DNA from 3 places in the Arthrobacter sp. 01T419 genome. Region 2 is predicted to be linked to each of the others. Evidence: riboswitches for the same ligand, from Rfam matches in the RefSeq annotation. Region 2 holds a riboswitch; each other region holds the start of a gene.

What was found. Region 2 has a riboswitch for cyclic di-AMP ahead of AC1DLO_RS12010 (M23 family metallopeptidase). Riboswitches for the same ligand answer to the same signal wherever they lie in the genome.
Region 1: it holds a riboswitch for cyclic di-AMP, as region 2 does, so the genes downstream of both, AC1DLO_RS14845 (aggregation-promoting factor C-terminal-like domain-containing protein) here and AC1DLO_RS12010 (M23 family metallopeptidase) in region 2, are expected to answer to the same signal.
Region 3: it holds a riboswitch for cyclic di-AMP, as region 2 does, so the genes downstream of both, AC1DLO_RS16340 (hypothetical protein) here and AC1DLO_RS12010 (M23 family metallopeptidase) in region 2, are expected to answer to the same signal.

The regions. Positions count from the first base shown of each region.
Region 1 covers NZ_JBFTQF010000009.1:175,660-179,624, forward strand. Annotated here, with positions in the region: gene AC1DLO_RS14840 (CPBP family intramembrane glutamic endopeptidase) at 1-126, shown strand, start outside; gene AC1DLO_RS14845 (aggregation-promoting factor C-terminal-like domain-containing protein) at 290-1,021, opposite strand; cyclic di-AMP (ydaO/yuaA leader) riboswitch at 1,024-1,198, opposite strand; gene AC1DLO_RS14850 (sensor histidine kinase) at 1,362-2,837, opposite strand; gene AC1DLO_RS14855 (response regulator transcription factor) at 2,851-3,591, opposite strand.
Region 2 covers NZ_JBFTQF010000006.1:144,151-148,836, reverse strand. Annotated here, with positions in the region: gene AC1DLO_RS12015 (NlpC/P60 family protein) at 84-842, opposite strand; cyclic di-AMP (ydaO/yuaA leader) riboswitch at 848-1,015, opposite strand; gene AC1DLO_RS12010 (M23 family metallopeptidase) at 1,162-1,983, opposite strand; cyclic di-AMP (ydaO/yuaA leader) riboswitch at 1,986-2,197, opposite strand; gene AC1DLO_RS12005 (iron-dependent transcriptional repressor DtxR) at 2,322-3,017, opposite strand; gene serC (phosphoserine transaminase) at 3,333-4,463, shown strand; gene AC1DLO_RS11995 (MFS transporter) at 4,488-4,686, opposite strand, start outside.
Region 3 covers NZ_JBFTQF010000012.1:4,869-9,554, forward strand. Annotated here, with positions in the region: gene AC1DLO_RS16335 (PucR family transcriptional regulator) at 1-231, shown strand, start outside; gene AC1DLO_RS16340 (hypothetical protein) at 393-1,499, opposite strand; cyclic di-AMP (ydaO/yuaA leader) riboswitch at 1,502-1,652, opposite strand; gene AC1DLO_RS16345 (helix-turn-helix domain-containing protein) at 1,994-2,398, opposite strand; gene AC1DLO_RS16350 (TetR/AcrR family transcriptional regulator) at 2,459-3,208, shown strand; gene AC1DLO_RS16355 (acyl-CoA dehydrogenase family protein) at 3,489-4,676, shown strand.

The DNA of each region.
Region 1 (3,965 bases), on a different contig from region 2:
GCCTTCCCGCTCGGTCTGATCGGCGGCTATCTCACGCGCAGCTCGGGCAGCATTGTTCCCTCGTCCCTTTTCCACGCGGGTGTGGACATGCCGATCTACTTGGGATTCCTGTCCTTCGTCTCCTAGCTTCCTGAGGGCCCGTGGTCACGGGCAGCTCCCAGAGAGCGGATGCTGGCACAGATCTCAGACATGCCGCCGACAAGCGACAGCAGTCCCCCAAAGGACTGAGCCGATTAAGGACGCGGAAGTCCGCCCCTGACGGGACGGACCTCTTGAGTGCTTGGTGCGTCTAGTACCAGTTGTGGGCCAAGTGGAAGGCCCAAGCCGCGGACGGGGATCCGTAGCGTTGCTTGATGTAGTTCAGGCCCCAGCGGATCTGGGTCTGGTAGTTGGTCTGCCAATCGGCGCCTTCCGAGGCCATCTTTTCGCCGGGCAACGACTGCACAATGCCGTAAGCGCCGCTCGATGCGTTGGTGGCAGTGGTCCGCCAATCGGATTCCTTGTTCCACAAGGTGATCAAGGCAGACATTTCGCCCTGGCCCCAACCGTAGGAAGAAAGCATGCTCGCGGCGTAGGCCTGGGCGCCGGCGGGGTCATCGACGGCGACCGGAGCTGCGGGAGCGGCGGGTGCCACCGGCGCTGCCGGTGCGGCGGCCTGGGGAACGACGGCGGCCGGAGCGGGAGCAGGTGCCTGAGTCGGCGCGGTGCTCGGCTTGGCACTTGCGCTGGCACTTGCGCTCGCCGATGGCGTGGCGGTGGCGGACGGGGTCGCGTTGTGCTCTGCGACGGTGCGCGATTCGGACGCCCGGCTCAGGTCCTGGGCGCTGATGGCCTGTCCGGCGGCCTGGCTGGCTGCGCCTGCCCCGAGGAACACAGCAACAACGCCGGCAACAACGGCCATGCGCTGGCTGGGGCCGAGGTTTGCGGCTGCTCGCCTCAGGGTGGAACGTGACTTGTTTGTCCGGGCAGGTTCGCCGCGGTGGCGCGCAACAGGGCGCGACTGATTCTTGGAACCAGACATGGTGATTGCCTCTCAACGCCTGCGGAGTTAGCTGTCGGATTCGGATGAGGTCATCCGGCCGTGGCCACTGAGAATCGTGGCGGTACGGCTTCACCCCTAGGGCCGGCTCAACATGAGCGCTTGCCCGGAGACCTGGGTCCCCCGTCTCTGCCTGGAGTGTTCGGGCACCGGGCAGTGGCAGAGCTCGGCGCCTACCCGGCGGTGGCCGGGGATACCCTGCGCACCTATTCGACGGTACAGGAGGTCCCCGCTTAAGTCACATTTAGGTAACGGAGATCACGACGCCGGTGCGCCGACTTGCGCTCGCCGCGCTCCGGCGTCGTGATCTTCCGGATGGTCTTCAGGCCGTGGCGGTCCTGAGCGCCGGAAGGCGCACGGCAAACTCCGTCCGGCCCGGACGCGAGACTACCTCAACAGTGCCGCCATGGGCCTGGACAATGGACTCAACGATCGACAAGCCGAGCCCGGACGTGCCCTCGGAACCGGAACGCGCGGCGTCGGCGCGGGCAAAGCGGGAGAAGATCCTGCCTTGGAATTCAGGCGGAATGCCGGGACCGTTGTCGGTCACTGTGACCACGGCGCTGCCATCGGCCGAGCGCATGACTCCCGTGACCACCGTGGTGCCCGCCTCTGTGTGTTTACGGGCATTGGAGAGCAGATTGGCCAGGACTTGGTGGAGTTGCGTGGTGTCTCCGCGGACCGTGAGGGGCTCATCCGGGAGCTTGAGCTGCCAGATGTGCTCGGGGGCCATGACTTTCTCGTCACTGACGGTCTCTATCACCAACTGTGTGAGGTCCACGTCGGTGAACTCCGGTGCCTTGCCTTCGTCCAACCGCGCCAACAACAGGAGGTCCTCCACGAGGGTGGTCATTCGCTCGGACTGGCTCTGGACCCGGCCCAGGGACTTGCGGCCGTCCTCGGTGAACTTCTCCGTCATGCGCAACAGCTCGGTGTAGCCGCGGATCGCCGTCAGCGGAGTCCGGAGCTCGTGCGAGGCATCGGCCACGAACTGGCGCACCTTGGTTTCGCTCAGCTGGCGTGCCTCGAGGGCGCTGGAAACATTGTCCAGCATCAGGTTCAAAGCATGGCCGACGCTTCCCACCTCTGTACCCGGGTGGGCCGCCGACGCCGGAACGCGCACCGCGAGCGCCACCTCACCGGCGTCGAGCGGAAGCTTCGACACCTTCGTGGCAACGTCGGAGAGTTGCTCTAGTGGGCGCATGGTGCGGCGGATCAACACAGTTCCCGCGAGTCCAATCAGCACCAGTCCGCCCAAGGACACCAGCACCATGGTCCACACGAGCGAGGCCTCGGTATCCTCTTTTGAGGCGAGTGGCAGGCCAGTGATGATCACATCGCCGTAGGGGGTTGCGGTGGCCACCAATCGGTAGCCGCCCTTGGAAAGGCTCCGATCAACCGGACGTCCATCGTGGGGCAGCGCCAACAGCACCGCGGCATCGTTGGGTGACAAGTTCGTACGTGTGGCGTCCGGGGACAAGAATCCAGCGCTGCTCACTTGCCCGCCAAGAATGCGGGCATTCAGCGTGCCGATGCTCTGACCCCGGGCATCCAAAGGATCCGAGCGTCCATTTGGATCACCTATGGGCGGGCGGCCATGGGAGGCCTGCATCAATTGCTCGTCGAGCTGCTTCGTGAGAAACAGGTCCATGGAGGCGTAGCTGACGACGCCCACGGCTCCACAGATGGCCACGAGGAGGGCCATGGAGACCAGGATCAGGCGTGTGCGCAGGTGCCAGGTTGATGGATTGAACCACTGGTGATCCGTTTGGCGAGGGATACCCGAGAGTGCGGACATTCGGCGCCCCGGGCTATTCGGCGGGCTTGATGACGTAGCCGGCCCCGCGCACCGTGTGGATCATGGGCGGGTGGTTGGCTTCGATTTTCTTGCGCAGGTATGAGATGTAGAGCTCCACGATGTTGGCTTGCCCGCCAAAATCGTAGTCCCACACGCGGTCCAGGATCTGGGCCTTGCTGACCACGCGCTTGGGATTCTCCATGAGGTAGCGCAGGAGTTCGAATTGGGTTGCCGTGAGCTGGATGTCTTCGCCCCCGCGGGTGACTTCGCGGGTGTCTACGTTCAGGGTCAGGTCGCCCACAACCAGTTCGGCCGTGTCCATCGCGGCCACGCCGGAACGCTGGACCAGGCGGTGCAGGCGCAGCAGGACTTCTTCCATGCTGAACGGCTTGGTGACGTAGTCGTCCCCGCCGGCGGCCAACCCGACGATGCGGTCCTGGACGTCGTCCTTCGCGGTGAGGAAGAGCGCAGGCACCTCAGGGGCAAAGGCGCGGATCCTGCCCAACAGCTCAACGCCGTCGAACCCTGGAAGCATCACATCCAGCACCAGGACATCCGGCCGGAAATCCTTGGCGAGCTTTACCGCTGCGGGACCGTCGCCCGCCACGGCTACGGACCAACCCGCCATGCGGAGGCCCATGCTCATGAGCTCGGCGAGGCTGGGTTCGTCGTCCACCACAAGGGCGCGGATGGGGGAACCGTCCGGGTGGCTGAGCTGGGGAAGGTTGTTGGTCATGGAGTGCGAGGATGCCATGGGACAACTCTCCATTCTGCCGGTTTGCCGGTGCTTTGCCGATGCTGTGAGCACCCTGTGAGTCTCAGCCTAGCCACCTGACCAACTGCACGGTACAACGGCACCGGACGCCCGACGCGCAATGGCGGCTTTGTTCCCGGGGCCGGATGGGGCACTGGGCGCGGGTTTCGGCGGGGGCGGCGTCGGATTCTGCTGGATCACTCCTCAGTCCAGCCGGGCGATCCGCACGATCACGGGGCCTGGCGCTCGATGGCAGCGAATGATCCAGCAGAATCTGTCACAACACCGCGGGAGGTCACAGGAAGGCCTGCCGTTCGACACAGCCCGCACACAGCAAAGAGGCTGACGCTGTTTGGGACAAGGACAACTTCGAC
Region 2 (4,686 bases):
AGGTAGCACATGCTGGTTAAAACAGAACATCCCCGCGGGCTGACCAGCGGGGATGTTCCAGTAAGACTATTCAGACGAAGCTATTAGCCACCAACGCGGATGAAGACCGGGCCGGAGCCGATGTTGACGCTGTACAGGGCAGTGGTGCCACCGTTCCAGCCGCCGTGGACCGCCATGCCATTCCCGACGTAAACGGCGATGTGAGCCATGCCCATGCCACCGTTCTGGTAGTAAACCAAGTCACCCGGCTGCGCTTCAGCAGCGCTGACCGTGCGGCCAAGGGAGAGGTAGTCTGCCGGCCAGCCGTGGAAGTTGATGCCAACGGCAGCCAGGGAGTTCGAAGCCAGGGCGGTGCAGTCCTGGGCAACGCCGAGCTGTGCGTAAGCTGCGGCAGCAATTGCCGCGCCCTTGCCGCTGGCAACCTTCGTGGCGGGGGATACAGCTGCGGAAACAGAAAGCGTTGCGGTGCCCGCAGCGGTTCCGGCCTTGGGAGCGGCGACAGCTTCCTGGACGGCAACCGGAGCTTCGACAACCGGAGCAGCTTCAGTGGAAACCACCGGGCGCTCGTACTTGATGGCGACCGAGGAATCGGCCGCAATGCTGGCTTGGGCGATGGACTGGACTTCCAGGGTGGAGGTCGCAGTGGACTCGCGGGGAACGTTGGTTTCGGCAGCGTTGGCTGCGATACCGCTAGTGAGGACCAGTCCGGACGCAGCAGCGATAACTGCTGCCTGACGGCCCACGCCACCGGCATTGCTGCCGACGGTCTTAGCGATGACGGCAAGCGAGTTGGTCTTGGTGACCGCGGCGCGGTGGCGCGCAAGAGTAGAGCGTGAAGACACGTTAAAAGGCCTCTCCCTATGCCCGCGAGGTAAGCTGTCGGATTCGGATGGGAGTCATCCGGCCGCAATGCTTCCCGTGGGAAACAAGTGCGACTTAACCCCAAGGCCATCGGTGAAGATGACCAAAAGTGGGTCCCCCGCCTCTGCCAGACGATGTTTTGCGAACGGAACCTCGGGCAGTGGCAGAGCTAGGCAATCCACCCGAGTGCATCAACTCTCTAAAAGTTGATGCGAGTTAGACGGTACATGAGTTTTGGCTGAATGTCACATTCAGGTCACGGAGCGTGACAAGCATGCGAGAGACGGCCATCGGATTGGCTTACAGCCAGCCCAAGGGATCAACGACATCGCCGTTGACCATGACTTCAAAATGGAGGTGGCAGCCGGTCGAGGCGCCAGTTGTGCCGCTCAATGCGATGACGTCGCCACGGTTGACCGTTTGGCCCACCTGGACGTTGAACGAGGACAAGTGGTTATACGTGGTTTCCAGGCCGTTGCCGTGGTCCACCACAATGCGGTTTCCACCGCCATATGGGTGCCAGCCCGCGAAAGTAACCTTGCCGGCGGCAGCCGCATGCACCTGGGTGCCACATTGGGCCACGAAGTCCTGGCCGCGGTGGAACTCCCCCAGGCCTCCCGTAATGGGGTTCACGCGGTAACCGAACGGCGAGGCCGTAGTCAGAGTGTCCAACGGAGCCCCGAGGGTCCCTTTGGAGGACGACGTCTTGATGCTGCCGACGGACTGCGCGCTCAAGAGCTGCTTGAGCTTGCTATCAGGATCCGCCGTGGTGGATACCGCAGCGCGGCTGAAATCGATCGTGGCACTGGCCGCAGCCGGAATCTCGGGCTGCGTCCCCGTCAAAGCGGCCGAAGCCTGATTCGATTCCGCAGTGGCCGTCAATGCGCCCGTACCAGGCATCGCAACCGTCAGGATGAGGCCCGTGGCGGCGAGGGCGACACCAGCCTTCTGTCCCGCACCGCTCGCGGCGGCGAAATCGGCCATTTGCCGCAAGGGGCCTTTGCGGCGGCGCACTTCGCGATGCGGATCGCGGGGCCGGTCGTGCGCAACGACTTGCGTGGTCCGCAGCTCAGCAGTAGGACCGGACGCGCGTCTGCGGCCCCTGGTGTTCTGCGTGGTCAAAGTTTTCCTCTCTGGCAAGCCTGCGAAGTTAGCTGTCGGATTCGGGTCAGAGAGTTCTTGGACCCGGTCCGCACGAAGTCCTCGAAGCACAGAAGAGTCCCCGGAGAGGGTTCTGCGCTTTGTGCACTTCCGCTGCGGACTTCACCCCAAGGCCGTCTTTCGACCGCCGCTGGTGGTTCCCCCGCTTCTGCCAATGAATGGACTAATCCACCCGATCCGTTGGCAGAACTAGGCTTCGGATCAGGTAACGCTTTGGTATCGGCGCCAGTAGTCAACTATAGGGGATTAACCCCCGCAGTAATAATTTCGTTATCTTGGCCAGGAGCCTGGCAGACGAGCTAAGCGACGGTGACGAACACGTGCGACGCAACCTCAGGCGGCAGCTCCAGCGCACCGTCGATATTGGGCACGCGAACGGAGATGTACTCCCCCACCCGTTCCAGGGAAACCCTGGCTCCGGGCCGAATTCCACCCTCGTCCAGCTGCACCAGCAGCTCCGGTTCCACTTGGATCGGCTCAGCCAACCGGCTGACAGTGACCCTGTTATCCGGTGAGTATCCGTTCATCGCTTCAAGAAGGTTGACCACACCATCCGTAAAGGCGTGGGACGCGACTCCGCCCAATGCTTCGAGTCCCGGGATGGGGTTGCCATAGGGAGATTCCGTGGGATGGTCCAGGAGCTCGTAGAGCCGCCGTTCCACGCGCTCGCTCATAACGTGTTCCCAACGGCATGCTTCGTCGTGGACATAGGCCCAGTCCAGTCCGATGACGTCGGCCAGGAGCCGCTCGGCGAGACGGTGCTTGCGCATGACCTCGGTGGCACGTTTCCGCCCGGTTTCGGTCAGCTCAAGGTGCCGATCGTTGGAAACAATCACCAGGCCGTCGCGCTCCATCCGCCCGATCGTCTGGGAAACGGTGGGACCAGAGTGCCGCAGGCGCTCGGCGATGCGTGCGCGAAGAGCCACAATGTTCTCTTCTTCAAGCTCCAAAATGGTCCGAAGATACATCTCAGTGGTATCGATCAGATCCGTCATCCAGCTCAGCTCCTCGAGCGCAGTATCTTGCGTATTTTCCACCGTACCGCAGCCGGCCAGGCGGTCGACCCGCCGGTCGTCCTGGGCCGGGCGCCAGCTCCAAGCTTAGCTTATTTAGAATTACTCTGGATAATTCTTGGGCCTACCCTCGCGTCCCGCCCCTGCCCACCGGAACGAACGCTTTCCACGTGGCGGACTATGAAGCGTTCAGTTCTGTCCCCGCCCGCAGAGTCAGGCAGAATTGGGGAGTCGAAGGGGGCAGCTTGCCACCTGCCACGACCCATCTAGGCCGCTACTTCACCATTGGAGCATCCCGTGAGCGACAACAGCATCACTATCCCCGCCGATTTGCTGCCCAAGGACGGCCGCTTCGGCGCCGGGCCCTCCAAGGTCCGCCCGGAGCAGATCGAAGCACTGTCCGCTGCCTCAACAACAATCCTCGGCACCTCCCACCGCCAGGCCCCAGTCAAGAACCTGGTGGGATCCGTCCGCGAGGGACTCAGCCAGTTCTTCCGTGCGCCCGAGGGATACGAGGTGATTCTCGGCGTCGGAGGCTCCACCGCGTTCTGGGACGTCGCCAGTTTCGGCCTGGTGGAGAAGAAGGCACAGCACCTCTCCTTTGGTGAGTTCGGCTCCAAGTTCGCCTCGGCCACCAACAAAGCGCCTTTCCTGGAAGCCTCCTCCATCATCAAGTCCGAGCCCGGCACGCGCCCGGTTTCCCATGCCGAGGCCGGCGTGGACGTTTACGCATGGCCGCAAAACGAAACCTCAACTGGTGTGGCTGCTCCGGTCAAGCGCGTTGAGGGTGCCGACGAGGGTTCACTTGTCTTGGTGGACGCGACCTCGGCCGCCGGCGGCCTGGATGTGGACGTTGCCGAGGCTGATGTCTACTACTTCGCACCGCAGAAGAACTTTGCCTCCGACGGTGGCCTGTGGCTTGGCCTCTTCTCCCCTGCCGCCCTTGAGCGCGCCGCACGCGTCAAGGCAAGTGGCCGCTGGATCCCCGATTTCCTTGATCTGCAGACGGCTATCGACAACTCGAAGCTCAACCAGACCTACAACACGCCGTCGCTGACGACCCTGGTGACGCTTGACGCCCAGGTCCAGTGGCTCAACAAGAGCGGTGGCTTGGACTTCGCAAGCAAGCGCACTGCGGACTCCGCAGGCCGCATCTACAACTGGGCCGAGGCTTCCGAGTACGCCACCCCGTTCGTGGCAAAGGCTGAAGACCGCTCAAACGTCATTGCCACGATCGACTTCGATGATTCAATCGACGCCGCGGCCATTGCGAAGGTGCTGCGCGCCAATGGGATCGTGGACACGGAGCCGTACCGCAAGCTGGGCCGCAACCAGCTCCGCATCGCTACCTTCGTTGCCATTGAACCGGACGATGTTTCGGCGCTGCTCGCCAGCATCGACTTCGTAGTGGGTGAACTGAAGAAGTAGGAGCCCACCGCGGCGTTCCCGCGGTCAGGAGTTGTCGGCGTCGTCCGGGTGTGGATCCCGGGCGGCGCCAGCCCTCTTAACGGCGCCGTTCCCGTTAACACCACTGGCACCTTGGGACTCGATACGGAAGAACCGCAATCCGCGGGCGCTACTGTCGAAGCGGAGCCGCAACTGGCGCGCGCGGATGATCCAGATGATGCCGACGACGGCGGTGCTGGCACCG
Region 3 (4,686 bases), on a different contig from region 2:
GAGGACGCCGACCGCAACGGCGAGCTCCTGCCCGTCCTCGAACTGCTCTACGACAGCGACGGCTCAGTCCAGGACGTGGCCGCGAAGCTGCATTTGCACCGCAGCAGCATCTACAACCGCCTGGCCAGGGTCCGGCAACTCATCGGTGCGGATCCGTTGAATGGTGCTATCCGGCTCGAACTCCACGCAACGCTCAAGGCGCGCCGCTGGGCGGGCCGTCCTCGGATTTGAGGCTGCGCTGTTACTGGAGGCCGCACTCGTTTACCGCTTGAACGGCCTTAGCTGAAGGCTGCAGCGCCAGCGGTCGGGGCGGCGCTCATTCATCTGCGTCCGGGTGCTCTGGCAGCACCGCCCGTGCCACTCGACGGATGATGTTCGATGCTGTCCCATCCTCACTGCAGGATCCCGCTTGCAGCGTCCAAAATCGCTCCCAAGTCGAAGCCCGGCTGAGCTGGCTGCGACGAAGCCGTCGGTGCGCTGCTGGGCTTTACCGGCGGTTTCGGCTTCGATTGCCCAGGTGGCGTGTGGGAGGGCGGATCGGTGGGAGTGGGCGTCGGCGAGGACGGGTCAGTAGGCGTCGGCGTCGGTGTTGGAGTGACCGTGACCGGGGGAGCCGGGCTGGGAACCGGAGCAGGCTGCGCCGGGCCCTGCGTCGGAACGGCCGGCACAGGAGCAAGGCTTGGGGGCAGCGCTGATGGGATGACGGAGGGGACCTGAACGGAGACCGATGGTGCTCCAGCACTCGACGGCGCGACGGCGGCGGGCGCTTGCGGCCCTTGCGCCGGGTCGGTCGCGGTTTGACCGGCCTTGGCAGCCGTGGCGGTTGCCGACGGTGAAGCTGTTGCGTCGGGGGAGACGCTGCCCGCGGTGGAAGGGTCCTGAGGCTGGACGGAGCTTTGGCTGTCTGCGTCCTGGGCTTGGGATTCCTGGCCGAAGAAGGGCAACTCAAGGGCCTGGCCCAGGGAACCCGCCGTCAACAAGATGCCGAGGGCTCCGGCCACCACGGCCATCCGGTTGCTCATCGTCCGGATGGTCGCAGCCTTCTTCAGGACGGCATGAGGTTCCCGGCTGAACGACGAACCGGCGAAGGACATCTGACCGAAGCCGGCACGAGGAACCGCGCGCTGGGCGGTCGTGGCTGCCTTCCGAGTTTCGGCGGCCTGGGTCTTCTGGTTCGGTGCAGCCTCGGGGGCTGCGGGTTCGGCGGGGGCTGGTTCCGCCGGCGTTGTTGCCACCGTCGGGATGGCTGCGGTGGCGGGTTCCGGGGCGGAGCTGGCTTGTGCGGCCCGCTCCCGCTCGGCCGCGCGGGCGGCCGCTCGCGTGGTGGGTGCCGCCGTCGTCGGGGTTTTCGCGGTGGTGGGTGCCGCCGTCGAACTCAAAGGTTCTGGAGCCTGCGCAGGGATGAACGTTGCGCTGTCTTGGGCCCGACGGCGTCCGGTTGGTTTGGTGCGCTCGCCCGCCACTTGGGCACGGCGAGGCTGATCCATGGTTGGGGACATGGTGATTGCCTCTCAACGCCTTCGAGGTTAGCTGTCGGGTTCGGACGAGGCCGTCCGGCCGCACGTGGCGGCTTCACCCCGAGGGCCTGTGGAGAAATAGGCCCGGAGACTCTGGGTCCCCCGTCTCTGCCGCGGGTCTAGCGGAATCCGGGTTGCGGCAGAGCTCGGCGTCAACCCGGAAGCGGCCCAGTTGGGGAATGGGTCGCCCCTCGACGGTACATCAGCCGGCCAGCAAAGTCACATTTAGATAACGAGGGAGCCTGGAGCGGGCCCGGCGTGTGTCAGGGCACCCGGTCGGTACTGCACGCCAGAACGAACTATGTTCCTGCCCATAGTTCGTTCTGGCGTGCAGTTGAGGCCCCATGGCCCCCGAACCGTTCAGGGCCGGACCGGTATTCATTGAAGGCAGGGAAGTCGAAACAGGAGCCTGGCGCGGAACCATCACCGGCGGCGAAGTCGAAAGCTGACGCGGCGTTGCTTCCCGATCCGCACCTTTAGCTGACGGCGTCATCTCCGGCGGCCGTTGCCGCTTGCTTGCGCTTCTGCGTCTCCAGCCACGCCATGATGTCTGCGAGCCGGATCCGGCGGTGCGTGCCACGGTATTCGACAGGTATTTCGCCACGATCGGTCATGTTGCGAAGGTAGGTGTGCGAGATCCCCGCGAGTTCGGCAGCCCGCGACGTCGTGAGCATTTCCTCCACGCTGCTGACGGTCACCGCTTCGCCGCGGCTTAGCCGGCCGAGGAGATCGACGACGGCGTCCCTCGCCTGATCCGGCAGCCGGTGGACCGTGCCGTCGACGAAAACGGTAATGTCGTTGCTGTCCTGGAGTGAGGCTGCAAGGTTCCGGGCGTCGTCTGCGGGCAGGCCAGGCGTCATGCGGGGAGCTATCAATGCCATGGCAGAAGCCTAGCTGCGCTCGAGGCTGCGCGGTTACGCCGCCGTGTTAGATTCACGCCTATGGTCAACTACCCCGCCAATCCGGATCCGAGCCCCGCTGTGGCGGCCGCAATCGAACTGCTGGTGCGGCAAGGCTACGACGCAACCTCCGTGGACGATCTCGCCGACGCCGCGGGCGTCAGCCGCAGCACGTTCTTCCGCAAGTTCGGTTCCAAAGAGGACGTCGTTTTCGCTGATCACGACCGGATTCTGGCGCGCGTCCAAGAGTTGCTTTTGCGCACGACGGCGGCTCCGTTGCGTTCTGTCGTGGAAGCGGCGCTCTTGGTCTTTGACCACCATGTAGGCCACCGGGAAACCTCGCTGGCCCGCTACGAGCTCCTGCGCCAGGTGCCCGCCCTTCGTGATCGTGAATTGGTCATGACGCATCGCTATCAGCGGGCTTTTCGAAGTTATCTGCAAGCGGCCTTGCCCGAAGGCGAGAACCGGGAACTCACTGCCGTGGCGTTTGCTGCGTCCGTCATCGCGGTGCACAATAGCGCCCTGCGCCAATGGCTGCGGGCGGCCGCCGGTGGCGAGCAGGCAGAGGATGAGGCGCCGGAAACTGAGGCCCAAGAGCTGGCCGGCCGACTCGCGCGGGAGCTGGGTGTTCTGGCTGACACTTTCGCCGGGGGACCGGCCCGGGTTCCGGCCGACGAGGCGGGCGGGCAGGCTCATCTGGAGAGTGACCGTCCCGCCGTCGTGGTTGCCGTCCTGGATCCTGCGGCCGGTACAGAGCAGATCCTTCAAGCGGTTCGCGACGCCCTGGCCTAGCTCGGGTTTCCTCGGACCGGGCGTAGATTCTGCTGGATCATTCGGGTTCCCCATCAAAACAGCCGCGTGTTTTCGCGGCCTGCCCGTGGATGGGTCGGGATGATCCAGCAAAAACTCTCGATGGTACTGAGTTCCTTGACATGAAACTCAGTGTCAGCGCATGCTGGGAGTCGCAGAATGCAACCCAGAGCGAGGATTCACCCATGACGACGACGTCCGACGACACGTCCGCAGAGCTGAATGCCGTTTTCCGGACGGCACCGTTTTCCCAGATGGCACCATGGAACCCGAGTACGTCCTGAACGAATCGCTGGACCCGGACCCGGCCTCCGTTTTGAAGGACATCAGCGGCGAAGACCGCGCCTACTGGGACCGAGCGCGGACCTTCGTCCAGGACGAAGTGCTCCCGATCATCGCGGGATACTGGGAGCGCGCGGAGTATCCGCTGCACCTGGTGAAGCGCTTGGGTGAACTTGACCTGCTGCGCGACGGAATCAACATCGACGGGTTCCCGGCCATGAGTAAAACCGCCGCCGGGCTGGTCACCATGGAACTGAGCCGCGGGGACGGCTCCATCGGCACGGTGGTTGCGGTCCAGGGTGGTTTGGCGCTGCGGTCCGTTGCCGAATGCGGTTCCCCGGAGCAGCAGGCCCGCTGGCTTCCGGCGCTTTCCCGGGCCGAGGAATACGGCGCCTTCGCCTTGACCGAGCCGGCCCATGGCTCCGATTCGGTGGGACTCGAGACGACCGCGACGGCCGTCGAGGGCGGATATGTCCTCAATGGCGAAAAGAAGTGGATCGGCAACGGCTCGATCGGCGGCCTGACTGTGGTCTGGGCCCGAGGTGACGACGGGCAGGTGCATGGGTACCTTGTCCCGCAAGATTCTCCTGGCTACTTCGCCACAACTATCGAGGGCAAGCTGTCGCTCCGTGCGATCTGGCAGGCACACATCCGCTTGGAGAACGTCTTCGTGCCGGTGGAAAACGTGCTCCCGGGGGCCCGGAGTTTCAAGGACACAGCGCGCGTCCTTTTGGCGACCCGGCTGGGAGTGGCGTGGTCCGCCGTCGGGCATGCAACGGCCTGCTATGAAACCGCTGTACAGTACGCAGCCCAGCGCCGGCAGTTCGGTCGCCCGCTAGCCGCTTCCCAGATTGTGCAGGAGCGTCTTGCGCGCATGCACTCGGAGCTCGCCACCATGCAGCTCATGGTCATGCAGATGACCAAGCTGGACGAAGAAGGCGTGCTGACCCCCGCGCAGGCGGCGCTCGCGAAGTTCACCTGCACCCGTACCGCCCGCAGCATCGCTTCGAACGCGCGCGACCTGCTGGGTGGCAACGGAATCTTGTTGGCCAACCGCGTGGCACGGCACTTCGCCGATATCGAAGGCATCCACACGTATGAGGGCACGGAAACTGTCCAGGCGTTGATTATTGGACGCTCCATTACGGGCATGTCCGCCTTCGCGTGAGGGCGCGCCG